Regions from separate parts of the Bacillus sp. DU-106 genome, predicted to be linked through region 2. Evidence: predicted binding sites of a transcription regulator. Region 2 holds the regulator's gene; each other region holds the start of a gene.
What was found. The regulator Rex, encoded in region 2, represses fermentation and respiration genes when NADH is low (regulators of the CRP and FNR family bind a similar motif). The targets are predictions, from matches to a motif close to TTGTGAAATATTTCACAA.
Positions count from the first base shown of each region.

Region 1: C3Y97_RS25675 (DUF1641 domain-containing protein) is a predicted target of Rex. The motif match lies at 1,702-1,719, and genes of this name have one in related genera.
Region 3: C3Y97_RS24650 (L-lactate dehydrogenase) is a predicted target of Rex. The motif match lies at 3,910-3,927, and genes of this name have one in related genera.

Region 1 covers NZ_CP026607.1:4,998,775-5,006,927, reverse strand. The annotation lists gene C3Y97_RS25680 (NAD(P)/FAD-dependent oxidoreductase) at 1-1,147, opposite strand, end outside; gene C3Y97_RS25675 (DUF1641 domain-containing protein) at 1,192-1,632, opposite strand; gene C3Y97_RS25670 (winged helix-turn-helix transcriptional regulator) at 2,067-2,411, opposite strand; gene C3Y97_RS25665 (MFS transporter) at 2,785-3,948, shown strand; gene C3Y97_RS25660 (aldo/keto reductase) at 3,965-4,804, shown strand; gene C3Y97_RS25655 (thioester domain-containing protein) at 4,914-5,834, shown strand; gene C3Y97_RS25650 (putative mucin/carbohydrate-binding domain-containing protein) at 6,407-8,153, shown strand, end outside.
Region 2 covers NZ_CP026607.1:251,156-259,308, forward strand. The annotation lists gene tsaB (tRNA (adenosine(37)-N6)-threonylcarbamoyltransferase complex dimerization subunit type 1 TsaB) at 1-130, shown strand, start outside; gene rimI (ribosomal protein S18-alanine N-acetyltransferase) at 144-587, shown strand; gene tsaD (tRNA (adenosine(37)-N6)-threonylcarbamoyltransferase complex transferase subunit TsaD) at 587-1,603, shown strand; gene C3Y97_RS01500 (ABC-F family ATP-binding cassette domain-containing protein) at 2,084-4,009, opposite strand; gene C3Y97_RS01505 (redox-sensing transcriptional repressor Rex) at 4,197-4,826, shown strand; gene C3Y97_RS01510 (YdiK family protein) at 4,856-5,047, opposite strand; gene C3Y97_RS01515 (CPBP family intramembrane glutamic endopeptidase) at 5,044-5,793, opposite strand; gene groES (co-chaperone GroES) at 6,183-6,467, shown strand; gene groL (chaperonin GroEL) at 6,506-8,140, shown strand.
Region 3 covers NZ_CP026607.1:4,826,650-4,834,802, reverse strand. The annotation lists rRNA gene C3Y97_RS24770 (23S ribosomal RNA) at 1-1,119, shown strand, start outside; rRNA gene rrf (5S ribosomal RNA) at 1,221-1,336, shown strand; tRNA gene C3Y97_RS24760 (tRNA-Val) at 1,341-1,416, shown strand; tRNA gene C3Y97_RS24755 (tRNA-Thr) at 1,421-1,496, shown strand; tRNA gene C3Y97_RS24750 (tRNA-His) at 1,506-1,581, shown strand; tRNA gene C3Y97_RS24745 (tRNA-Leu) at 1,604-1,684, shown strand; tRNA gene C3Y97_RS24740 (tRNA-Gly) at 1,714-1,788, shown strand; tRNA gene C3Y97_RS24735 (tRNA-Leu) at 1,805-1,893, shown strand; tRNA gene C3Y97_RS24730 (tRNA-Arg) at 1,897-1,970, shown strand; tRNA gene C3Y97_RS24725 (tRNA-Pro) at 1,981-2,054, shown strand; tRNA gene C3Y97_RS24720 (tRNA-Ala) at 2,071-2,143, shown strand; tRNA gene C3Y97_RS24715 (tRNA-Met) at 2,164-2,240, shown strand; tRNA gene C3Y97_RS24710 (tRNA-Ile) at 2,245-2,321, shown strand; tRNA gene C3Y97_RS24705 (tRNA-Ser) at 2,339-2,431, shown strand; tRNA gene C3Y97_RS24700 (tRNA-Met) at 2,459-2,535, shown strand; tRNA gene C3Y97_RS24695 (tRNA-Asp) at 2,539-2,614, shown strand; tRNA gene C3Y97_RS24690 (tRNA-Phe) at 2,627-2,702, shown strand; tRNA gene C3Y97_RS24685 (tRNA-Thr) at 2,717-2,792, shown strand; tRNA gene C3Y97_RS24680 (tRNA-Lys) at 2,803-2,878, shown strand; tRNA gene C3Y97_RS24675 (tRNA-Gly) at 2,892-2,962, shown strand; tRNA gene C3Y97_RS24670 (tRNA-Ile) at 2,973-3,049, shown strand; tRNA gene C3Y97_RS24665 (tRNA-Asn) at 3,057-3,131, shown strand; tRNA gene C3Y97_RS24660 (tRNA-Ser) at 3,139-3,229, shown strand; tRNA gene C3Y97_RS24655 (tRNA-Glu) at 3,235-3,306, shown strand; gene C3Y97_RS24650 (L-lactate dehydrogenase) at 4,044-4,988, shown strand; gene C3Y97_RS24640 (S8 family serine peptidase) at 5,211-8,153, opposite strand, start outside.

The DNA.
Region 1 (8,153 bases), 670 kb from region 2:
GTGATAAGTAACGAACGTTACTTGCTTCTTTCATTAATGATGCTGGTAAGCCTTTAAGTGGAGTATTGCTTGCTCCAATTGTAGCAACCGCATCTTTACGTCCTAGACTAGCAAGTGTTCCAGAGTTTACAGGTGCGAACTCTTCGAATGCTTTGCCTTCTAGTGCTGCGTATAAGTTGTATCCAATTAACTCACCCATTTGCCAAGCGATTTGTGCAGTTGGTGGGTATGGACGTCCGTCTGGAGCGAAGACAACAGCGCTGTCTCCAGCAACGAATACGTCTTTGTGAGAAGTAGATTGTAGGTATGCATCAACTGTTGCACGTCCACGGTTAACTTCAAGACCTGATTCACCGATTAATGGGTTACCTTGTACGCCGCCCGTCCAAACGAATGTGTTAGCAACAAGTTTTTGACCGTCTTTTAAGTCGATTTCGTTGCCAGCAACGTTTGTTACAGGAAGACCAGTTAAGAATGTAACGCCGCGCGCTTCTAGGCTAGTAGTTGCACGTTCGATTAAGTGGTCTGGTAATACTGGAAGGATTTTTGGACCTGCTTCAACAAGAAGAAGTTTCACTTCTTTTGGATTTACGCCGTGGCTTTTTGCAAGTTTAGGCATAATGTCAGCAAGCTCACCAACTAGCTCAACGCCAGTTAATCCGCCACCACCGATTACGATTGTAGCATCAGCTTCGTTTTTCGTTTTCGCGTATTCACGAATACGGTCTTCAACGTGTTTGTAGATTTTATTTGCATCAGCAGCAGATTTTAATACCATGCTGTTTTCTTCTAGTCCTGGAATACCGAAGTAAGCAGTTTTACTTCCTAAAGCAACTACAAGTGCATCGTAAGATAAAGTAGTGCCGCCAGCTAGTTTGATTTCTTTGCTATCAACTGAGAATGACTCAACTGTTGCGATTTTAAGATCGATATCTTTACCTTTGAAAAGCTTTGTAAGTGGCATTGCAACTGCTTGCTCAGACACGTTACCAGCTGCAAGGCGGTGTAGTTCAGTGATGATTTGGTGCGTTGGGTATTGGTTAATCACTGTAACTTGTGCTTCTGATTTACTGTAATATTTACGTACGTTTAAAGCGGCAAGAAGACCGCCATAACCAGCGCCTAAGATGACAATTTGTTTTGACATAGTATGATATCCCCCGTCTTTACTAATTGTTGTTATAAGTTAACTTATTTATTGTTACGTTCTGCACTAATTTGAAGATATGCGTTCACAAAGCGGAACATTTTTTGTGCTTGTGGATCTTTTAATAATTTTAATAGACCGAACAGGCCGATAACTTCGTTGCTTTCGTCAGCACGATCTTTCGCTTCGATTGCAGTAGCAGCCATGCTTTTCACTGTATCTTTTACAGGTTCTACAAGCTCTGTGATTGCACCAACAGTGTCGCTTTTTAATACTTCATCAGTAGCAACAGTTTGAGCGAAGTCATAAGACTTAGTTAAAATGTTAACAAGCTCAGTTAATTTTGGAAGCTGTTCTACTAGTGTTGTTAATGATTCTTGTACCTCAGGTTTTAACAACTGATCAAGTACATCAAGTTGTCCTTGGCTAGCAGAAATTTGTACAGTTTCTTGTTCTGGCTTTGTTTGAGTCATAGTTTCTGGCATCTCCAATTCTCCTTTACGATAGCAATACTCTTATTTTTTATAAGTAAGATAGTAAACGGTTACGAAACTTTATACAAAGTTTCACAAAACACAATAAAATGCCTTTAAATTTATGACAGCAAGTAAGCTGCAAACATAAATCTAAAACCATAACGTCTTACTTATTATTTATGAACTGTCCGATACATGGCTTGTCCGCATAATGGAAAAGCTCCGTTACCGGAAAGTGTATATAATATATATCCTATATTATATACTATATACACCTATGTTAACATAAAAATGATTCCTAATTATTTGATATTGAGTGTATAACGTAGTGCTGACAAGGTATGAAAGCGTATAAAATATTTTGTTCCAGTTAGAAATGTACATATATATAAAGAAAAAAAGGAAGAAACGAACAAATTCATGTTCGTTTTTCCTTTTTCCTATTATTCACCTTCCGCAATTAGCGTCGATGTGTTACCTTCTTTTTCAAGATGGCATTCGCCCCAAGAACAAAGAGAATCAAGAATGGATTCTAAAGACCAACCGTAATCGGTAAGAGAATATTCTACTTTTGGCGGGACTTGATTGTATACTTTTCTTTGAATAACGCCGTCGTCTTCTAATTCACGTAATTGCTGCGTTAACATTTTTTGTGTAATACCAGGCATTGAGCGTTTTAATTCACTCGTTCTCTTTGTACCTTTCGTTAAGTGACAAAGAATAACAACTTTCCATTTGCCGCCGATAACTTCTAAAGTCGCCTCTACAGGAATATTGTATTTCTTCATATGAAATCCTCCCTTTGTGAGTAAAATAAGTTAAATCATACAAATGTTACTTTTTAGTACCTATAGCACTTTAAAGTACGTACTTTTTATCATGTTAAATATGTTTCATAATAGCACATGTAAGAGGCAAATGAGTAGTACGGTACCAAAAAGTGACTATGTTACTTTTTAGTGCCTATCGTACTTTAAAGTGCGTTCTTCAAAAAAGGAATGAAACCATTCATAATAGCATTTGTAAGTATGAAATATATTTTTTAGAAGATAAAAGGGCCTTTTTATCATACTATTATGATTGGATTTCTTGTAATAAGGAGGAATTCAATTGAGTTCATATACAGTACCATCTTCGGAAGCTCAGACGAGCCGAAGAAGTATGTTTGCTTTATTAGCGCTAGCAATTAGTGCGTTTGGGATTGGTACGACCGAGTTTATTAGTGTCGGTTTACTACCATCTATTTCAAAAGATTTAAATGTTTCGGTTACAACAGCCGGTTTAACGGTTTCCTTATATGCGTTAGGAGCAGCGGTAGGAGCTCCTGTTTTAACGGCGTTAACGGCTAGTATGTCGCGAAAGACATTATTAATGTGGATTATGGTTATTTTCATTATTGGTAATGGCATTGCGGCGGTAGCAACAAGCTTCACTGTATTAATTATTGCAAGAATTGTATCTGCGTTTGCACATGGTGTGTTTATGTCAATTGGATCTACAATTGCAGCTGCAATCGTACCAGAGAATAAACGTGCTAGCGCAATTGCGATTATGTTTACTGGATTAACAGTTGCGACTATTACTGGTGTGCCAATTGGAACATTTATCGGTCAACAATTTGGCTGGAGAGCGTCATTTATGGCGATTGTTGTAATTGGAATTATTGCTTTCATCGCAAACAGTATACTCGTCCCATCTAATTTAAAAAATGGTGTACCTGTATCGTTTCGTGATCAATTTAAATTAATTAAAAATGGAAGACTATTACTTGTTTTCATTATTACTGCACTTGGATACGGCGGTACATTCGTAACATTTACGTATTTATCTCCGTTATTACAAGAAGTAACAGGATTTGAAGCAAGTACTGTTACTATCATTTTATTAGTGTATGGAATCGCAATTGCGATAGGGAATATGGTCGGCGGAAAATTATCGAATCATAATCCGATTCGAGCGCTATTTTACATGTTCTTGATTCAAGCGATTATATTATTTGTTTTAACATTTACAGCGCCATTTAAAGTAGCTGGATTAATCACAATTATTTTCATGGGACTATTCGCATTTATGAATGTTCCGGGGCTACAAGTATATGTAGTTATATTGGCAGAGCGCTTTGTTCCGAGTGCGGTTGATGTTGCTTCAGCAATTAATATTGCCGCATTTAACGGAGGGATCGCTTTAGGTTCTTATATAGGTGGCCTTGTAACGAATTCATTAGGATTAATCCATACTGCTTGGGTAGGTGGCCTTATGGTAGTAGCCGCTGTTATTTTAACAGCGTGGAGCATGACATTAGAAAAAAGAGATCAAGTAAAATAAAAGGAGAGAAAATAAAATGAAAAACTTACAAAGTAAAGCAGTATTAAATAACGGTGTAGAAATGCCTTGGTTCGGTTTAGGTGTATTTAAAGTAGAAGAAGGACCAGAACTTGTAGAAGCTGTAAAATCAGCAATTAAAGCAGGATACCGCAGCATCGATACAGCTGCAATTTACGGAAATGAAAAAGCTGTAGGTGAAGGAATTCGTGCAGGTATTGAAGCGACTGGTATTGCAAGAGAAGAATTATTTATTACTTCAAAAGTATGGAACGCAGATCAAGGGTATGAAACAACAATCGCTGCATACGAAGAGAGTCTAAAAAAATTAGGACTAGATTATTTAGATTTATATCTTGTTCACTGGCCTTCAGAAGGAAAATATAAAGATACATGGAGAGCGCTAGAAACACTTTATAAAGAAAAGCGCGTACGTGCAATTGGTGTAAGTAACTTCCAAATCCATCACTTACAAGATGTAATGAAAGATGCAGAAATTAAACCAATGATTAACCAAGTAGAATACCACCCTCGTTTAACACAAAAAGAACTACAAGCTTTCTGTAAAGAACAAGGTATTCAAATGGAAGCATGGTCACCACTAATGCAAGGTCAATTATTAGATAACGAAACATTACAAGAGATTGCTGAGAAACACGGTAAAACAACAGCTCAAGTTATTTTACGTTGGGATCTTCAAAATGGAGTAATCACAATTCCAAAATCAACGAAAGAACACCGTATTATTGCAAACGCTGATGTATTTAACTTTGAATTAACGAAAGAAGATATGGAAAAAATCGATGCGTTAAATCAAAATCATCGCGTTGGTCCAGATCCTGATAACTTCGATTTCTAAGATTAAGGTAAGAAAAAAGAGTGCTTAAAAGCACTCTTTTTTTGTGCATAAAAATAGTTTCTAAATAAATACTACTTAGTATTAAGTTTGTTATTAAGGGGCTGTAAACATGAATATAAAGCAATCGTTCAAACTTTTAGCTATGTTTTTAAGTGTTTTATTTGTGTTATTCCCACTTCAAAAAGCATTCGCAGAAGTGATGGACCATACAAAGTATGAAATGAATTGGAGTTATAGTAAGTCCAAGAAGAAGCCAATTCGAACAGAGCTTATTAAAACGGCAGATGGCAAAATTGCTTTTTGCTTAAATGTAGATTTGAAATCTCCAAGCGGTCAAGATTTACCGGAAATGGGGAAAGTGGATATTAATGTGTACCGTGTACTATTGAATGGATATCCACAAAAGAGTCCACAAGAATTAGGGGTATCTGATTGGAGAGAGGCGCATTACGCAACGCAGCTTGCAGTATGGAATGCGTTAAAACAAATTGATGTTAATGATTTAGATTTCCGAAATAAAAATGTAGAGAAAGTAACAAAAGATATCGTTGCAAAAGCAAACGCTAGCGAAGAGCTACAAGAAATTACGATGAGTGTAACTCCTACAGAAGAACAAGAAGCAGTCTTAAAAAATGATTTCTTTGAAACAGGCTTATATACAGTAGAAACAAATGCAAAAAGCGGAACGTATAAAGTGCAAGCAACAGGTGCACCAGCGGGCGTGAAATTTGCAAATGAAAAAGGCGAAACAAAAACAGAATTTAATGTAGGAGAAAAGTTCCGCATTTTAATTCCGAAACAAACACCAGCTGGTGGATTTAGCTTTAAAGTATCAGGAAATTTAACGAAATTACAAGGGATTGCGCATAAAGGTACACCGACTATTCAAAATGCAGTAGTATTACTTGAGCGTAGTGAAGAAAAAACAAGTCCAGAGTTAGCGGTAAGTTGGAAAAAGGCTGAGGCTCCAAATAAACCAAATAAGCCATATACTCCAAATGAACCGCATAAACCGAATCAAAAGAGATAATGAAAAAGCATTGGTATATGCCAATGCTTTTTCATATGAATTCTTTAAAGATATATCAAGATAATAATTAATCGAGTGAAACACTATTTTAACGTTTGAAGAAGTATTTAAAAATAATAAAATATGGAGAAATCTAAACGTTACAATAAATGGATTTTATTCACGAAATTGTAACATTATTCTAATTAGAGAGGCTATCAAACAAAGTGTAAAGCGTGTACAATTCAGTTGGAAAAACTACCTATAGATGGTCGTATATGAAGAAAATGTAAAACTCTATTGTTGTTCATATTTTTAGATGTATAGATGACAATACTGAAAAATATCTTTTACTATTCTCTTTTTTATGTAGCAAGAGAACTCATCACAAATAGAGAGAAGTGAGGAGGGGATATTACATAAAAATTGTACAATGTAAGAAAGCGAATACATGGAGGGAAATGCGGTAGTAATAGATACAGGTGCGCGAGGTGTTAGTCTATTCGTTAAATGTTTTTATAAAGATAATAGGATTTTTCATTAAACGAATATATAGGATGGTTTGTCTAAAAAAAGGACAGGGGACACAGATTATGTCAAAGAAGAAAAAGAGTAGGGTATTAGTAGCAGGTATATGTATATCTACATTATTATCACCAGTAGCTTTCGAAGCATCAAAAGGATATGCGGCGCCTTTGGAAGAGAATAAGGGCGGGCAGTTGGAAGAGAATAAATTTGAGCAGAGAGTATTTCAGTTGCCGGGGAAAGGTAGCGTAGAAGAAGAAAATAATCGTTTAAGAGTTACTTGGAAACTTTCCGCTAATGAACCGACTGGAATTTATGCAGAGCCAAATGAAGAGATTACAATTGACATAAAAGGAACGCAGTCTATCCAAGCTTTTATTGGAACGAGATCTTATGATGAAAAGGACCCAGAGGAGTTTGATTTAAAACCAGGAAAAAATGTTATTTCATCTTCAAGAGGCGGTATTTTATATTTTTATAATATGAATAACGAAGGAGAAGTAACAGCTTCCGTTACAAATGGTGGTAGTCACTTTCCTTTATTTATTTTAGGTAAGCATACGAAAAAAGATTGGGATGAAATGTTAAAAAAATATAAGGATCCTTATGCAGTTGAATTAAAAGGTGAGAGAAGCTTAATTACTACTACTTACGATTCTGTGCAGAAATATATGAAGAATACGGATCCAACAGATTTAATGAAATTGCATGATAAGATTATCCGTTTAGAAAACGCAGTGGCAGGATTATCTGAGGACAGTGTTGGGGTTGCAAAATCTCCAACTCATTATGTTCAGTTTGTTGAAAAACGGAAGCCTGCTAAAGGGGACTTTATGTTTGCGAAACATTATCATACAGGATATATTCCAACTGCAATGAATAGAGTTTTAGATATAGAGGTACTTGAGAAGGATGGATGGGGACCGTGGCATGAAGTTGGTCATTTACATCAGCAAGAACCGTGGAAGTGGTCTAAAGTAAGGGAAGTAACAGTAAATATTTACTCATTAGCTGTTCAAAAGGCGTTAGGGAATCAATTAGAAATGGATGAGCACTATAAAAACTCATTTGAGTATTTAGAGAAGCCTAAAGCAGAAAGATTCATTGATGACATTAATCCTCTTACAATGTTTTGGCAATTAAATGTAGTGTATGGAGAACATTTTTATCCTAGGTTACATCAAGCTTATCGTTTGTTACCTCAGAGTGAAATGCCTCATTCTGATGAAGAGAAAAAGCAGCTATTTATTTATATGACATCAAAAGTGGCAGGGCAAAATTTAATTCCTTTCTTTGAGGAGTGGGGATTAACACCAAATGATGATATTAGAGAGAAAATAGAAAAATCAAAGTTACCTAAATTAGAAAAGGAAATCTGGAAAGCTACAGATAGTAATGATATTCGTGAGAAGCAAGTTGAACTGTATAAGGTTCCGTATGGTGAACCTGCTAATGAAGTACAAAATCTTTTAGTTGGTACAGATTCTGACGAGAATGAAGCAAGTAAGCTTGTTCGAAATTTAGGTGAGAATGTAAAAGTAACAGGAAAGATTGTATGGCCTAAATTAGAGAATGGGAAACAGGAAGTGTTAGTAGAAATTGGGGATGAGAAAGGAAATAAAAATTCAATTCCTGTCCAAGTTAACGGATTTTATGATGACAGTATAGTTTTTCAAGGACTTTCAGATGATGTAATGTCGACAGTGACACTTCACCACAATAAGAAGAAATTAAATGTAAACTTTACTAATAATGAAATACATTACCGTTTTGAAAAAGAAGAATATATGGGCTTAACGCTATATGATCGAAATG
Region 2 (8,153 bases):
TAACCCAAGACCAAGTGAGCTAGCATTCTTAGGATTACAAAAAGAAGAACAAGATGTGCATACGTTTGTTCCAAGCTATCTTCGTTTAGCTGAAGCTGAAACAAAGTGGTTAGAAAGTCAAAACAAGTAGGAGCTTGCAGAAGATGGATATGATATTTAGAAAGATGGAGCTTGATGATATTGCTCAAATTGTAGCTATTGAAGAAGCGTCTTTTTCAACTCCTTGGACTGCAGATGCCTTTCACCGTGAATTAACGATGAATGAACATGCACATTATATTGTGTTAGAAAAAGATGGTCGTGTAGTCGGGTATTGTGGATTGTGGATAATTATTGATGAATCACATATAACAAATATAGCTATTTTGCCAGAATACCGAGGTCAAAAGTTAGGAGATGCCCTATTGAAAGCAGTTATTTCTGAAGCGAAAGAACTAGGGGTAAAAACAATGACACTTGAAGTACGTGTATCAAATGAAGTAGCAAAGCAGTTATACAGAAAATACGGATTTCAAAATGGTGGGATTCGTAAACGATACTATGCAGACAATCAGGAAGATGGTCTCGTAATGTGGGTGAATATATAATGGAAAAAAATACGATTATACTTGGTATTGAAACAAGTTGTGATGAAACAGCAGTAGCAGTTGTTAAAAATGGAACGGAAATTATTGCGAATGTCGTTGCATCACAAATTGAAAGTCATAAACGTTTTGGCGGCGTTGTACCAGAGATTGCATCCCGTCATCATGTAGAAGAAATTACAGTTGTGTTAGAAGAAGCTTTAAAGGAAGCAAATATCACATTTGATGATATTGATGCAATTGCTGTAACAGAAGGTCCTGGTTTAGTAGGAGCACTTCTAATTGGAGTAAATGCAGCGAAGGCAGTAGCGTTTGCACATGATATTCCGTTAGTCGGTGTTCATCATATTGCTGGTCATATTTATGCGAACCGTTTAGTAAAAGAAGTTCAATTCCCGTTATTATCACTTGTTGTATCTGGTGGGCATACAGAACTTGTTTATATGAAAGAACATGGTTCATTCGAAGTAATTGGTGAAACACGAGACGATGCAGCTGGAGAAGCATATGATAAAGTAGCTCGTACGTTATCTATGCCATATCCAGGTGGTCCTCATATTGATCGCCTTGCACATGAAGGAGAACCGACAATTGATTTGCCTCGTGCATGGCTAGAACCGGATTCGTATGATTTTAGCTTTAGTGGATTGAAATCAGCAGTTATCAACACTGTGCATAACGCAAAACAGCGCGGTATAGAAATTGCACCAGAAGATTTAGCGGCAAGTTTCCAAGAAAGTGTAATAGATGTACTTGTAACGAAAGCAGCTCGTGCAGCAGAAGCTTACAATGTAAAGCAATTACTTCTTGCTGGTGGAGTAGCTGCTAATAAAGGACTTCGTGCGCGATTAGAAGAGGAATTTGCACAAAAAGAAAACATTGAATTAATTATTCCGCCGCTATCTTTATGCACAGATAATGCAGCGATGATTGCAGCGGCAGGGACAATTGCTTATGAACAAGGTAAGCGTGCAACATTAGCCTTAAATGCAAATCCAGGATTAGATATTGAAGCATAGTTATACACATAATTAACCACAGGTTGTGGATAAAACCCATATTATCTGTTGATAATGTGGGTTTTATTGTGTATATAAAATGTTGATAACTTTTTTGTTGACTGTGGATAATGTGGAAAAGTTATTTTGATGTTTATTTTATAAAGGTGGATATGTGTATAAACTTGTGGATAAATAGGTTGATGTCAGACCTTTGAATTTGTTCTTTTTCGGGAAATAAAAAGCAAGAAGATATCCCCGAAAAACATTTTGAAACATCTCCCCATTATAGAAGATGCTAATCTTGTCAATCTTTGTCGTTAAAACGATATTTCGTGTCGAATTGTTAATATATATAGGGTTACAATAGATATATTTAAAAAATCGTTAGTATATTCTAAGTTACGATAGATATATTCAAAAAATTGTTTAAGTACTAAAAAAAGATGTCACATAGTCAAAAATCCTGACTTATGAGACATCTTCCTTATTTAAATATGCTTATACATGCAGCTCTTCCCATTCTGCCATACAAGTTTCAAGTTGTTCTTGTAGCGTTTGCTTTTTAGTTGTAATTTCACTAGCTTTTTCATAATCTGCATATATTTCTGGTAAGCAAAGTTGATCTTCTAACGTAGCAATTTCTTCTTCTAATTCCACTATACTTTGTTCTAGCTCTTCAATTTTTCTAGTGCGTTGACGCTCTAGTTTTTTACGCTCTTTTTCTTCTAAATAATTTAATTTCTCTTGTGCAACCACCTTTTGAACAGGAACGTCACTTTCTTGCTGTTCAAGTTCTGCACGTTCAATCATTTCATTTTTCTTTTCAACGTAGTAATCGTAATCCCCTAAATATTCCTGTGCACCTTCTGTTGATAACTCAACCACAGTCGTTGTTACACGGTTAATAAAGTAGCGGTCATGTGAGACGAATAGAAGAGTCCCTGGGTAATCAATTAAAGCATTCTCCAAAATCTCTTTACTATTTAAATCAAGGTGGTTCGTAGGCTCATCTAGAATTAACAAATTTGACTTTTGCATCATAAGTTTTGCAAGAGCTAATCGAGCTTTTTGTCCACCACTAAGGGAAGATACTGGTTTCAGTACATCATCTCCTGTGAATAAAAAATTCCCAAGTATAGTACGGATTTCTTTTTCCGGTTGCAGTGGATATTCATCCCATAGTTCATTTAAAACCCGTTTAGAAGATGTTAAGTTTGCTTGTTCTTGATCATAATAACCAACAGATACATTTGATCCGAAAGAAACATCACCATTTAATAGTGGTAACTTATTCACAATGGATTTTAACAATGTGGATTTCCCAATTCCGTTTGGACCAACTAAAGCAACACTATCTCCGCGAGTTAAGCGCATAGTTACATGTTCAATTATAGGGTTTCCATCATAGCCGATGGTTGCATCATTTACTTGTAAAACATCATTTCCACTTTGTTTTTCAATATCGAAGTGGAATGATGCTGACTTAGAATCCCCTAATGGTCTCGTTAATAATTCCATTCTGTCTAGTTGTTTACGGCGACTTTGAGCACGTTTCGTTGTAGAAGCGCGAGCTATATTCTTTTGAACGAAGTCCTCAAGTTTTGCGATTTCATCTTGTTGTTTTTCGTAACGTTTCATTTCTTGCTCATATAATGCTGATTTTAAGTCTAAATATTTACTGTAGTTACCAACAAATCGTCTGCTTTCTTTATTCGAAATTTCATATACTTGTGTAACGAGTTTGTCTAAGAAATAACGGTCATGTGAGACGATTAATATTGCGCCAGGATAACCTTGCAAATATTGCTCAAGCCATGTTAATGTTTCGATGTCTAAATGGTTTGTAGGCTCGTCCAAAATAAGTAAGTCTGGTTTTGTTAATAATAATTTCCCGAGAGCTAATCTTGTTTTTTGCCCGCCGCTTAAAGTAGAGATCGTCGTCTGGTGCGTTTCAACTGGGAAGCCAAGGCCGCTTAAAATGGAGCGAATATCCGCTTCATATTGATATCCACCTTGATCTTTATAATTGAGTTGTAGTTGGTCATAATCAGCTAACAATCTTTCATATGTAGCTTCGTTTGAAAAGTTTTCTTCTTTTCCCATTTCTTGCTCAAGCCTTCGAAGTTTTGTCTCCATTTGCTGTAAGTGGGTAAAGACGGTTAGCATTTCATCCCAAATTGTTAAAGACGTTTCTAGTCCAGTATTTTGAGCTAAATATCCGATTGAGACATCTTTCGGTTTTATAATTTCGCCACCATCATGAGATAATTCACCAGCGATAATTTTTAATAATGTAGATTTTCCTGCTCCATTCCTTCCAACTAATGCGATACGATCTTTTGTTTGTACTTCCAATTTTATGTTTGCAAGAATCGTTTCTGCACCGTATAATTTCGAAAGCGCGTTTACTTGTAATAAAATCAATGTTTTCACCTCAAATAATTTCTTAACTTTGCCATGTTTATATTTCTCAATCATACTAAAAATAGTGTATAGTTTAAAATAAAGAGAGAATACTTCTTCTCTTTATTATACAAGGAATTTAATGAGTGCTAAACTTCTGTATTTGATTAAAGTATATGAATAAAGATAGGAAGAGAGGAGAGGTCATATGGATCAGCAAAAGATTCCACAAGCCACTGCTAAAAGATTGCCTCTATACTATCGATTTATCCAAAACTTATCTCTTTCTGGTAAGCAGCGTGTTTCATCGGCCGAATTGAGTGAGGCAGTAAAAGTAGATTCTGCAACAATACGAAGAGATTTTTCGTATTTTGGAGCGTTAGGGAAAAAGGGATATGGATATAACGTAAATTATTTATTATCATTTTTCCGCGAAACACTTGATCAAGATGATATAACACGTGTAGCACTTATTGGAGTAGGTAATTTAGGGACCGCTTTCTTACATTATAATTTCACGAAAAACAATAATACAAAAATTGAAATGGCATTTGATGTTAGTGAAGAGAAAGTTGGAACAGAAATCGGGGGCATTCCTGTATATCATTTAGATGAATTAGAAGAGAGATTATCAAATGATATACAAGTGGCAATATTAACAGTACCGGCTACAGTAGCACAAGCTGTAGCAGATAGATTAGCTGAAACAAGCGTGCACGGTATTTTGAATTTCACACCAGCGCGATTAAACGTATCAGAGAATATTAGAATTCATCATATTGACTTAGCTGTAGAGTTACAAACATTAGTTTACTTTTTGAAAAACTATCCACAATAAAACGCAGAGGAAGCGACCTCTGCGTTTTATTATTGTTTCTTCTTTGTGAATTTAACTAATATAAGGCGAAGTGCCAAATTAAAATCAATTGTTGCCATAACTGCAAATAGTATTGTCCACATATTCCAGATTGTATCTGTCACGTTCGTAATGGCGAAGCGTGTAAAGATACATCCAAGAAGGAAGTATAGTGCAGCCATGAACAATGGTGAGTTTCTCATACAAAAAATCCTCCGATAAAGCCTTGCATTTTTTCAGCTTCTTTAATCATTTCTTGAATTTGTTCATTGCTCATAAAAATTTGCCCAATAGCGACTAATGTATTCATCGCAACATGAGCTGCAATCGGAACGATAATACGTTTCGTCTTCACATATAAGAAGGCAAATACGAGCCCCATAGCAGTGTATACCAATAAGTGAGTAAAATCAAAATGAATTGTTGCGAATACAAGCGAACTAATGATAGCTGCGATAAAGAAGTTAAACTTCTTATAAAGCGTGCCGAATAGAATTTTTCTAAATACGATTTCTTCTAAGATAGGTCCAATTATAGATACAACAATAAGGAACCAAGGTATCGTTCTTGCGATGTCCATCAGTCTGTCTGTATTCTCAGATCCACGTGGAACCCCAAATACATACATTTCAATCATACCTGCAATGGATTGTGAGATGATTGCTAAGAAGAACCCGATAAAAATCCATCCAATAGTAGCTGGAACAGAAGAGCGCATTGGATCTAAATGCCTGTCACGAATATCTGTTCTAAGTAACCAAAGCACGATACATAATGCAATAAAGAAGCTAATGATTGCCCAGTGTCCCGTTATGATTTGTCCTTTTTCTTCAATGGTAAATCCTCTATTATCATAGAGTCCTGTTTTTAGGAGAAGTGGTAATCCAACAACGCCAGATAACTGCATTAAAATGTATGTAACGATAATCCACCAGTATTGTTTCTTCAAATGGTTTAACCATCCTTTCTAACTATAGTGTATGAGATAAGTTAGGATAACATGTAAATATGCTACCTACGATATAAACCTCTTGAATTATGTTTTTTTCGTAAATCCTTATTTGAAATTATAATAGAAGACAGGAGAAAGTTGTATGTGTAGCGAAAACAACTTAGGGTGTCCTTTCATATTGTAACATACGAGCAGTGGAAACAACGATTCATATAGTAAAGGCAGTATTGTATATAGAAAGTTTATATAGTGATTTGCGAAAAAATTATGATTTTTTTACTTGCAAAAGAAATTGAGATTATTTATTATTATAAGTGTGTTAGCACTCGGATGACTTGAGTGCTAATAAAAGAAATTTACATAACAAAATGAGGAGGTTATTGTTCATGCTAAAGCCATTAGGTGATCGCGTTGTAATTGAGCTTGTTCAAGCAGAAGAAAAAACAGCAAGTGGTATCGTATTACCAGATACTGCAAAAGAAAAACCACAAGAGGGTAAAGTTGTTGCAGTAGGTACTGGTCGAGTGCTTGAGAATGGTGAGCGTGTTGCTTTAGAGGTAGCAGCAGGTGATCTTATCATCTTCTCAAAATATGCAGGTACTGAAGTGAAATATGAAGGTACAGACTACTTGATTTTACGTGAAAGTGACATTTTAGCAGTTATCGGTTAATTATATAAATCTTAAAAAATCCAAGGGGGTCAATTATTATGGCAAAAGATATTAAATTTAGTGAAGAAGCACGTCGTTCGATGCTTCGCGGTGTCGACACTCTTGCAAACGCAGTAAAAGTTACGCTTGGACCAAAAGGTCGTAACGTTGTACTTGAGAAAAAATTTGGTTCACCACTTATTACAAATGATGGTGTAACAATCGCAAAAGAAATCGAATTAGAAGATGCATTCGAAAACATGGGTGCGAAATTAGTAGCAGAAGTTGCTAGCAAAACAAATGACGTAGCTGGTGACGGAACAACAACTGCAACTGTATTAGCGCAAGCTATGATTCGTGAAGGTCTTAAAAACGTAACAGCTGGTGCGAACCCAATGGGTCTTCGTAAAGGTATCGAAAAAGCTGTTACTGCTGCAATTGAAGAATTAAAAACGATTTCTAAACCAATCGAAGGCAAATCTTCTATCGCACAAGTAGCTGCTATTTCTGCAGCTGACGAAGAAGTAGGTCAATTAATCGCTGAAGCAATGGAGCGCGTTGGTAACGACGGCGTTATTACTTTAGAAGAGTCTAAAGGATTCACAACAGAATTAGACGTAGTAGAAGGTATGCAATTTGATCGTGGCTATGCATCTCCTTACATGATTACTGATTCTGACAAAATGGAAGCAGTTCTTGATAACCCATATATCTTAATTACTGACAAAAAGATTTCTAACATTCAAGAAATCTTACCAGTATTAGAGCAAGTGGTACAACAAGGTAAACCACTTCTTATCATTGCTGAAGATGTAGAAGGCGAAGCATTAGCTACATTAGTAGTGAACAAACTTCGTGGTACATTCAATGTAGTAGCTGTTAAAGCTCCTGGATTTGGTGACCGTCGTAAAGCAATGCTAGAAGATATCGCAATCTTAACTGGTGGCGAAGTGATCACTGAAGAATTAGGCCGTGACTTAAAATCTGCTACAGTTGAATCTTTAGGACGCGCTGGTAAAGTTGTTGTTACAAAAGAAAACACAACTGTAGTTGAAGGTGTAGGAAGCACAGAACAAATCGAAGCTCGCATCGGTCAAATCCGTGCGCAATTAGAAGAAACAACTTCTGAATTCGATCGTGAAAAATTACAAGAGCGTCTTGCTAAACTAGCAGGTGGCGTAGCAGTAATTAAAGTAGGTGCAGCAACTGAAACTGAGTTAAAAGAGCGCAAACTTCGCATTGAAGATGCACTTAACTCAACTCGTGCAGCAGTAGAAGAAGGTATCGTTGCAGGTGGTGGTACTTCACTTATGAACGTATACACAAAAGTAGCTTCTATCGTAGCTGAAGGCGACGAAGCAACAGGTATCAACATCGTACTTCGCGCACTAGAAGAGCCAGTTCGTCAAATCGCAATCAACGCTGGTCTAGAAGGATCTGTAGTTGTAGAGCGTCTAAAAGGCGAAAAAGTAGGCGTTGGTTTCAACGCAGCTACTGGCGAATGGGTTAACATGCTTGAGTCTGGTATCGTAGATCCAGCTAAAGTAACTCGTTCTGCACTTCAAAACGCAGCATCTGTTGCAGCTATGTTCTTAACAACTGAAGCTGTAGTAGCTGACAAGCCAGAACCAAATGCACCAGCAATGCCTGACATGGGCGGCATGGGCATGGGCGGTATGGGCGGAATGATGTAATTCCGTTTGTCCT
Region 3 (8,153 bases), 840 kb from region 2:
GCAAAAACACAGCTCTCTGCGAAGCCGTAAGGCGAAGTATAGGGGGTGACACCTGCCCGGTGCTGGAAGGTTAAGGAGAGGGGTTAGCGTAAGCGAAGCTCTGAACTGAAGCCCCAGTAAACGGCGGCCGTAACTATAACGGTCCTAAGGTAGCGAAATTCCTTGTCGGGTAAGTTCCGACCCGCACGAAAGGTGTAACGATTTGGGCACTGTCTCAACCAGAGACTCGGTGAAATTATAGTACCTGTGAAGATGCAGGTTACCCGCGACAGGACGGAAAGACCCCGTGGAGCTTTACTGTAGCCTGATATTGAATTTTGGTACAGTTTGTACAGGATAGGCGGGAGCCATTGAAACCGGAGCGCTAGCTTCGGTGGAGGCGCTGGTGGGATACCGCCCTGACTGTATTGAAATTCTAACCTACGGGTCTTATCGACCCGGGAGACAGTGTCAGGTGGGCAGTTTGACTGGGGCGGTCGCCTCCTAAAGTGTAACGGAGGCGCCCAAAGGTTCCCTCAGAATGGTTGGAAATCATTCGTAGAGTGCAAAGGCATAAGGGAGCTTGACTGCGAGACCTACAAGTCGAGCAGGGACGAAAGTCGGGCTTAGTGATCCGGTGGTTCCGCATGGAAGGGCCATCGCTCAACGGATAAAAGCTACCCCGGGGATAACAGGCTTATCTCCCCCAAGAGTCCACATCGACGGGGAGGTTTGGCACCTCGATGTCGGCTCATCGCATCCTGGGGCTGTAGTCGGTCCCAAGGGTTGGGCTGTTCGCCCATTAAAGCGGTACGCGAGCTGGGTTCAGAACGTCGTGAGACAGTTCGGTCCCTATCCGTCGTGGGCGTAGGAAATTTGAGAGGAGCTGTCCTTAGTACGAGAGGACCGGGATGGACGCACCGCTGGTGTACCAGTTGTTCTGCCAAGGGCATAGCTGGGTAGCTATGTGCGGAAGGGATAAGTGCTGAAAGCATCTAAGCATGAAGCCCCCCTCAAGATGAGATTTCCCATAGCGTAAGCTAGTAAGATCCCTGAAAGATGATCAGGTTGATAGGTTCGAGGTGGAAGCATGGTGACATGTGGAGCTGACGAATACTAATAGATCGAGGACTTAACCATATAATATGAAGCAATGTTATCTAGTTTTGAAAGAATATAAAAAACTTGTTGACTTTCAAAAGTAAATGAGTTACAATAATTCTTGTCTTAAATGAATATAGTCTGGTAATGATGGCAGAGAGGTCACACCCGTTCCCATACCGAACACGGAAGTTAAGCTCTCTAGCGCCGATGGTAGTTGGGACCTTGTCCCTGTGAGAGTAGGACGTTGCCAGGCAAATGGAGGATTAGCTCAGCTGGGAGAGCACCTGCCTTACAAGCAGGGGGTCGGCGGTTCGATCCCGTCATCCTCCACCATTTAGCCGACTTAGCTCAATTGGTAGAGCAACTGACTTGTAATCAGTAGGTTGGGGGTTCAAGTCCTCTAGTCGGCACCAGAAATCATGGCGGTTGTGGCGAAGTGGTTAACGCACCGGATTGTGGCTCCGGCATTCGTGGGTTCGATTCCCATCAGTCGCCCCATTTTTCTTAAATAAATTAATATGCGGGTGTGGCGGAATTGGCAGACGCACCAGACTTAGGATCTGGCGCCTTTGGCGTGGGGGTTCGACTCCCTTCACCCGCACTTTTAATTAAATAACTCATACATGTCTTGCGGAAGTAGTTCAGTGGTAGAATACAACCTTGCCAAGGTTGGGGTCGCGGGTTCGAATCCCGTCTTCCGCTCCAATTTTCAATATGACATGCCGGGGTGGCGGAACAGGCAGACGCACAGGACTTAAAATCCTGCGGTGGGTGACCACCGTGCGGGTTCGACCCCCGCCCTCGGCACCATATGCGCCCGTAGCTCAATTGGATAGAGCGTTTGACTACGGATCAAGAGGTTAGGGGTTCGACTCCTCTCGGGCGCGCTTTTATTAACGGGAAGTGGCTCAGCTTGGTAGAGCACCTGGTTTGGGACCAGGGGGTCGCAGGTTCAAATCCTGTCTTCCCGATATTCCTAAAAAACATGGGGCCTTAGCTCAGCTGGGAGAGCGCCTGCCTTGCACGCAGGAGGTCAGCGGTTCGATCCCGCTAGGCTCCACTTATATTAATATCATTTATGGCGGTGTAGCTCAGCTGGCTAGAGCGTACGGTTCATACCCGTGAGGTCGGGGGTTCGATCCCCTCCGCCGCTACCATAAAGGACCTTTAGCTCAGCTGGTTAGAGCAGACGGCTCATAACCGTCCGGTCGTAGGTTCGAGTCCTACAAGGTCCACCATTAGACGTATATATCTCGGAGGTATACCCAAGTTCGGCTGAAGGGATCGGTCTTGAAAACCGACAGGCGGCGAGAGTCGCGCGGGGGTTCGAATCCCTCTACCTCCTCCATTTTTTCTAAAGTAAATATTTTATCATCGCGGGGTGGAGCAGCACGGTAGCTCGTCGGGCTCATAACCCGAAGGTCGCAGGTTCAAATCCTGTCCCCGCAACCAAATGGTCCCGTGGTGTAGTGGTTAACATGCCTGCCTGTCACGCAGGAGATCGCCGGTTCGACCCCGGTCGGGACCGCCATTTTTACATAAAGGCTCGGTAGCTCAGTCGGTAGAGCAGAGGACTGAAAATCCTCGTGTCGGCGGTTCGATTCCGTCCCGAGCCACCATTTTGAAAACGCAAGCCGACTTAGCTCAATTGGTAGAGCAACTGACTTGTAATCAGTAGGTTGGGGGTTCAAGTCCTCTAGTCGGCACCACTTTCAAAATGAGCCATTAGCTCAGTTGGTAGAGCATCTGACTTTTAATCAGAGGGTCGAAGGTTCGAGTCCTTCATGGCTCACCATTTACAATTTAATGCGGGTGTAGTTTAGTGGTAAAACAAGAGCCTTCCAAGCTCTGGTCGAGAGTTCGATTCTCTTCACCCGCTTTTCAATTATGGGCCTATAGCTCAGCTGGTTAGAGCGCACGCCTGATAAGCGTGAGGTCGATGGTTCGAGTCCATTTAGGCCCACCATAATTGTTCCGCAGTAGCTCAGTGGTAGAGCTATCGGCTGTTAACCGATCGGTCGTAGGTTCGAGTCCTACCTGCGGAGCCATATTTATAGAGAAGTACCCAAGTGGCTCAAGGGGCTCCCCTGCTAAGGGAGTAGATCGCGAACGCGGTGCGAGGGTTCGAATCCCTTCTTCTCTGCCAGAACTGGCCCGTTGGTCAAGTGGTTAAGACACCGCCCTTTCACGGCGGTAACACGGGTTCGAATCCCGTACGGGTCATACTAAAAGAGATAGCATAATCTGCTATCTCTTTTTTGTTGTATAAAAATGGACTTTGGATAGTCTGCTTTTTTATGCAATAGAAGAAATATGAAGTATTCGCTGTTGCAGTTGGGTACATAGAGAGCCGTAAATACAATCATGTTAATTATTTGGACCTGTATGAATATGAAGGAATTAACTTCAACTTGAACTTTTACCCCAGCTGTATGGCTGTAGCCTCCTACACTTGGAGAAACCGATGAAAATGCATCTGGGAGCTACTGTGGAAAATAAATAATATATAGAAGAAGCTGCTTTCTCTCAATAGCTGTGATCTACTGAAGACAGCTTTTTTATGTTGTCAGTATTGTCGGTAAGTCGATATATTGCAAAAATCGCTGATATAATTTGAGTTACGATCGATAAATTTTAATAATCGCTGATATATTTGGAGTTACGGTCGATATATTCTAAAAATCGCCGGTATAATTTCACTTACCGACAAAAACCACAAGAAAATCCCTTTCACAATCTAAAGAAAACGCCTCCATTGAAATGGATTCCACACCTATTCCAATAACTTTACACTCTATGTGAAAAAGTTCACAAATAGGTCATAATTTGTGAAGTAATTCACAATAATACGTGCTACAATATGAATGTAAAGAAGTTAAACAACATTAAATTAGTATTTTAATTAATTACTTAAACAATCATAAAAAAATATATGTGAACAATAGAGAGGGGAAATTACCATGAAAAAAGGTATCAATCGTGTAGTATTAGTAGGAACAGGAGCTGTAGGTTGTAGTTACGCTTACTCAATGATCAACCAAGGTGTAGCTGAAGAATTCGTATTAGTAGATGTTAATGAAGCAAAAGCAGAAGGGGAAGCAATGGACTTAAGCCATGCGGTACCATTCTCTCCATCACCAACAAAAGTTTGGAGCGGTAGCTATGCAGATTGTAAAGATGCAGATTTAGTTGTTATCACTGCTGGGTTACCACAAAAGCCAGGTGAAACTCGTTTAGACTTAGTTGAGAAAAATACAAAGATCTTTAAACAAATCGTTCGAGGCATTATGGATAGCGGATTCGATGGAATCTTCTTAATCGCAACTAACCCAGTTGATATTTTAACTTACGTAACTTGGAAAGAATCTGGTTTACCGAAAGAGCGCGTAATCGGTTCTGGTACTACTTTAGACTCTGCTCGTTTCCGTTACATGTTAGGTGACTACTTAGATGTAGATCCACGTAACGTTCATGCTTACATCGTTGGTGAACACGGTGACACTGAACTTCCAGTATGGAGCCACGCTACTATCGGTGTACAAAAATTAGAAACAATCTTAGCTAACAACGAACAGTACAAACAAGAAGACTTAGACAAAATCTTCGAAAACGTACGTGATGCAGCTTACCATATCATCGAGCGTAAAGGTGCAACTTACTACGGAATCGGTATGTCACTACTTCGTGTAACTAAAGCAATCTTAAACAACGAGAACAGCGTATTAACTGTATCTGCATACCTTGAAGGTCAATACGGCGAGAAAGATGCTTACGTAGGTGTTCCAGCTGTAATTAACCGCGAAGGTGTACGTGAAATTGTAGAACTTGAGCTAAATGAAGATGAAAAAGCGAAGTTCGCTCATTCTGTAAAAGTATTAAAAGAAACAATGGCACCAGTACTATAATAATTGCTAAATAGTTCAGGGTGGGAAACTGCTTCTTACCTCTGAACTTATATAATTTAATATAAATTCCTTTTCCGGTTTCCCTTGTATATCCCCAATATACCCCTTTTGCTGGATAAGGGTCGTTTATAGAAAAAGAGCACTCTATTTTACGTAGAGTGCTCTTTATTATTCCGCTATTTGCCGGGCAGTAAAACCTCAATTGATTAAAGTTTCACTTTATTATTTTTTAGGCGTTAATCCTAATTTCTTTAAAATATCTGCCAGTGTACCGCTTTTTGATTTTTCTACAGGTGTTTGTGATTTAGATGCATCTGGCCCTTTTTTCAAGAAGTTCTTTTCAACGAAGCGAATATCTTTTTCGTCGACAATACCATCTTTATTAAGATCTCCGTCTTTTACAGTTAGTCCTTTTTTACCATAGTTGCTAGCAATAATTTCAGCATCTTTAATATCGATTACTTTATCACCATTTACATCGCCGGCAAGGTTTTCGTCAGGTCTTGCATAATAATATTGGCCAAGCAACTTACCGTCTTTTTCAGTACCAAGTTTCGTTGTTAGGCGGCTTGTTAAATGTCCTGGCACCTCTACATATAAGTTATAGTCGCGTTTATTAACTGGAAGTCCATTTAGTTTGAAGTATCCGTATTTATCTAGTGAGCCTTCAAACTTATGACGGTAAGAATCAGTCGCATATACTTTTACGCCAAGCTTTGTATAATCGAACTTTTCATCTAAATATCCGCGTTCATTTAAGAATGCACCAGGTTTAATATTTCCTTCTACTAATGAGTTTAAGGACATAACTGAGAATGTTTGATCTTGAAGTACACGCATTCTATTTGGTTCTGATTCACCTTGTTTCCAGTAAACAAAAATTGGTGATTCTAATTGAGCGTTTGCTTCATAAAACTCATCATTTTCTACTTTGAACGTTACATCAATGAACGGGAAATCACCATCTAATCCAGCAAAATTTTTGTCATCGATAGCTCCGCCAACTGTAACAGAGCCTGCCTCTAGTTTCGGTTCATTTACTTTTGCGGTTACCCCTTTTTGGGAAAGTAGCTTTTCAAAAGCAGGATTAAATTTCGCATTTGCAAATTTGAAGTTCTTCTCTAGGAAGTTTACATTAAATTGCCCAGCAACAAATTGTTTTACGTGTTTCGCGTTTAGTGTTACTGTGAACTCGTCATTTTTATATAATTCTTTTTTATCGTAACTAGTTTTTGCATATTGAGCACCTTGCGGGATAAACCAGTAGTTATTTACACCGTTTGGATAGTCAGGACCTGCAGTTGCATAATCGAAAATATATACGCCTGTGTTCATTGGACCTTCCGTTCTGAAGGAGTCAGGTGTAATGCCAACTTTAAAGTCGCCATTTGCATTAATCGGTAAAAACTTATGCAAGTATGGAGAATAGTCATAGTACATAACGCCATTCGCTTCTTGCGTAATGTTTAATCCTTTTCCTTTTAAGTAATCAACGTTTGAATCGTATACATTTCCTTTAATCCATAGTGCTTTTTTGCCATCTTCTACTGTATAATTTTCTTCATTTAACTCGTAAATACCAGGTTTTAATCCAGTTAATTTCACTTCTGGTGGTGTATTATCAATTACAACATAATCACCTTTTACACGTGCTTTCCCAGCCTTATCATAACCGACAAACTCAATTGTGTAGTCTCCTTCTGGTAAGTTGATTTTCTCATTACCGATTGGTTTTGCAGGATCATTTGTAAAAGGATACACTTTTCCATTAAAGAATGAATCTAAGTAGTAATACACATCAGTTTTTAGGCCACTCGTGTTTAATGTTCCAATGAAGCCAAGAGCTTTATTTGTTTTGGAATCTTTTACGATAAGATCTAACGTTTCAAGTTCGCTGTTTAATTGGAATGCTCCGTGAACATACGATTCACCGTATGGATTGAATTTAGATGTATCAGTTGAAATTGCTTTTCTTGATAGTATTGCATTTTCAATACCAGGCTCTGATACACGAATAGAGAATGGGATTTGATATGTTTCTTCTTTATTTTTTGTGTTCGTAATATGAATGTACCCTTCATATCGGCCTTGTTTCACACCGGCTGGAACATTAATTTTTGCTTCAATTTCACCTGTTTTGCCAGCATCAAGAGTAATTGTTTCTGGAGCAGAGATTTTTACACCGTTTGCGACAGCATCGTTAATAGTAGACGATGCTGGTGTATAAGAAATTTCTGTTTTAAATTCTTTTTTCTCTTGTTTATTATGATTAGTTACTTTTATATTTCGTTTTTGTTCAAGAGCTTCACCGTCTTTTTGATAAAACTTACCGAATGCAATAGATCCAGTTTCTTCGGGTACTTCAATTACTTCATCATTTACAACAGTTTGTGTCGTATCTAATACTTTAAAGCTTGTTTCTGTACGAACGGCGTTGTAAGCATCTACTCGCCCAGCTCCAACTTCATATACGGAATATTTTTCTTTTAAATCATTAGCTGTGTTCATAAGAGACGCTTTTACATCGAACGGAGAGTAGTCTGGGTGTTCTTGTAAAATTAGAGCAGCAACGCCAGCGATATGAGGAGAAGCCATAGATGTTCCTTGCATACGCTCATAGGAAACAGCGTAGTTTTCACCCTCTTGCGGGTCGTTAATATATTCAGGAACTGTTGAAAGGATAGCGACACCAGGCGCTGTAATATCAGGCTTAATATCATCATTTGCTGTAACAGGACCGCGTGAGCTAAAGTCTGCAAGATGATCGCCTTCTGTTTGAATGTAATTAATTTCATCGAGAGTTAAGGAGGTGCTACCTTGTTCGATTTGAGCTTTTAGTTTTTCACCTTCTTCTTTCGTTAGGCGGAATGCTGGAATGTATTTTGTACTTTCGCCAACGTAGAAAGGAATTTCTCCATCCACATTGTTATAAATAATAACGGCTTTTGCACCTGCTTGTTTTGCATTAGCAATTTTTTCATCAAATGACAGTGTACCGCGTGCAACGAGAGCGATTTTTCCTTTTACATCTTTTTTACTAAACTCGTCAGGCGTACCAATTCCTACATATTCAATAGGTAAAGTTTGTCCCTTGAAATCTTCTATTTTATCAGTGAAGTTTTTGCCGAATAGAATTAGGTTAGGAAATTGTAATTGTCCAGCATG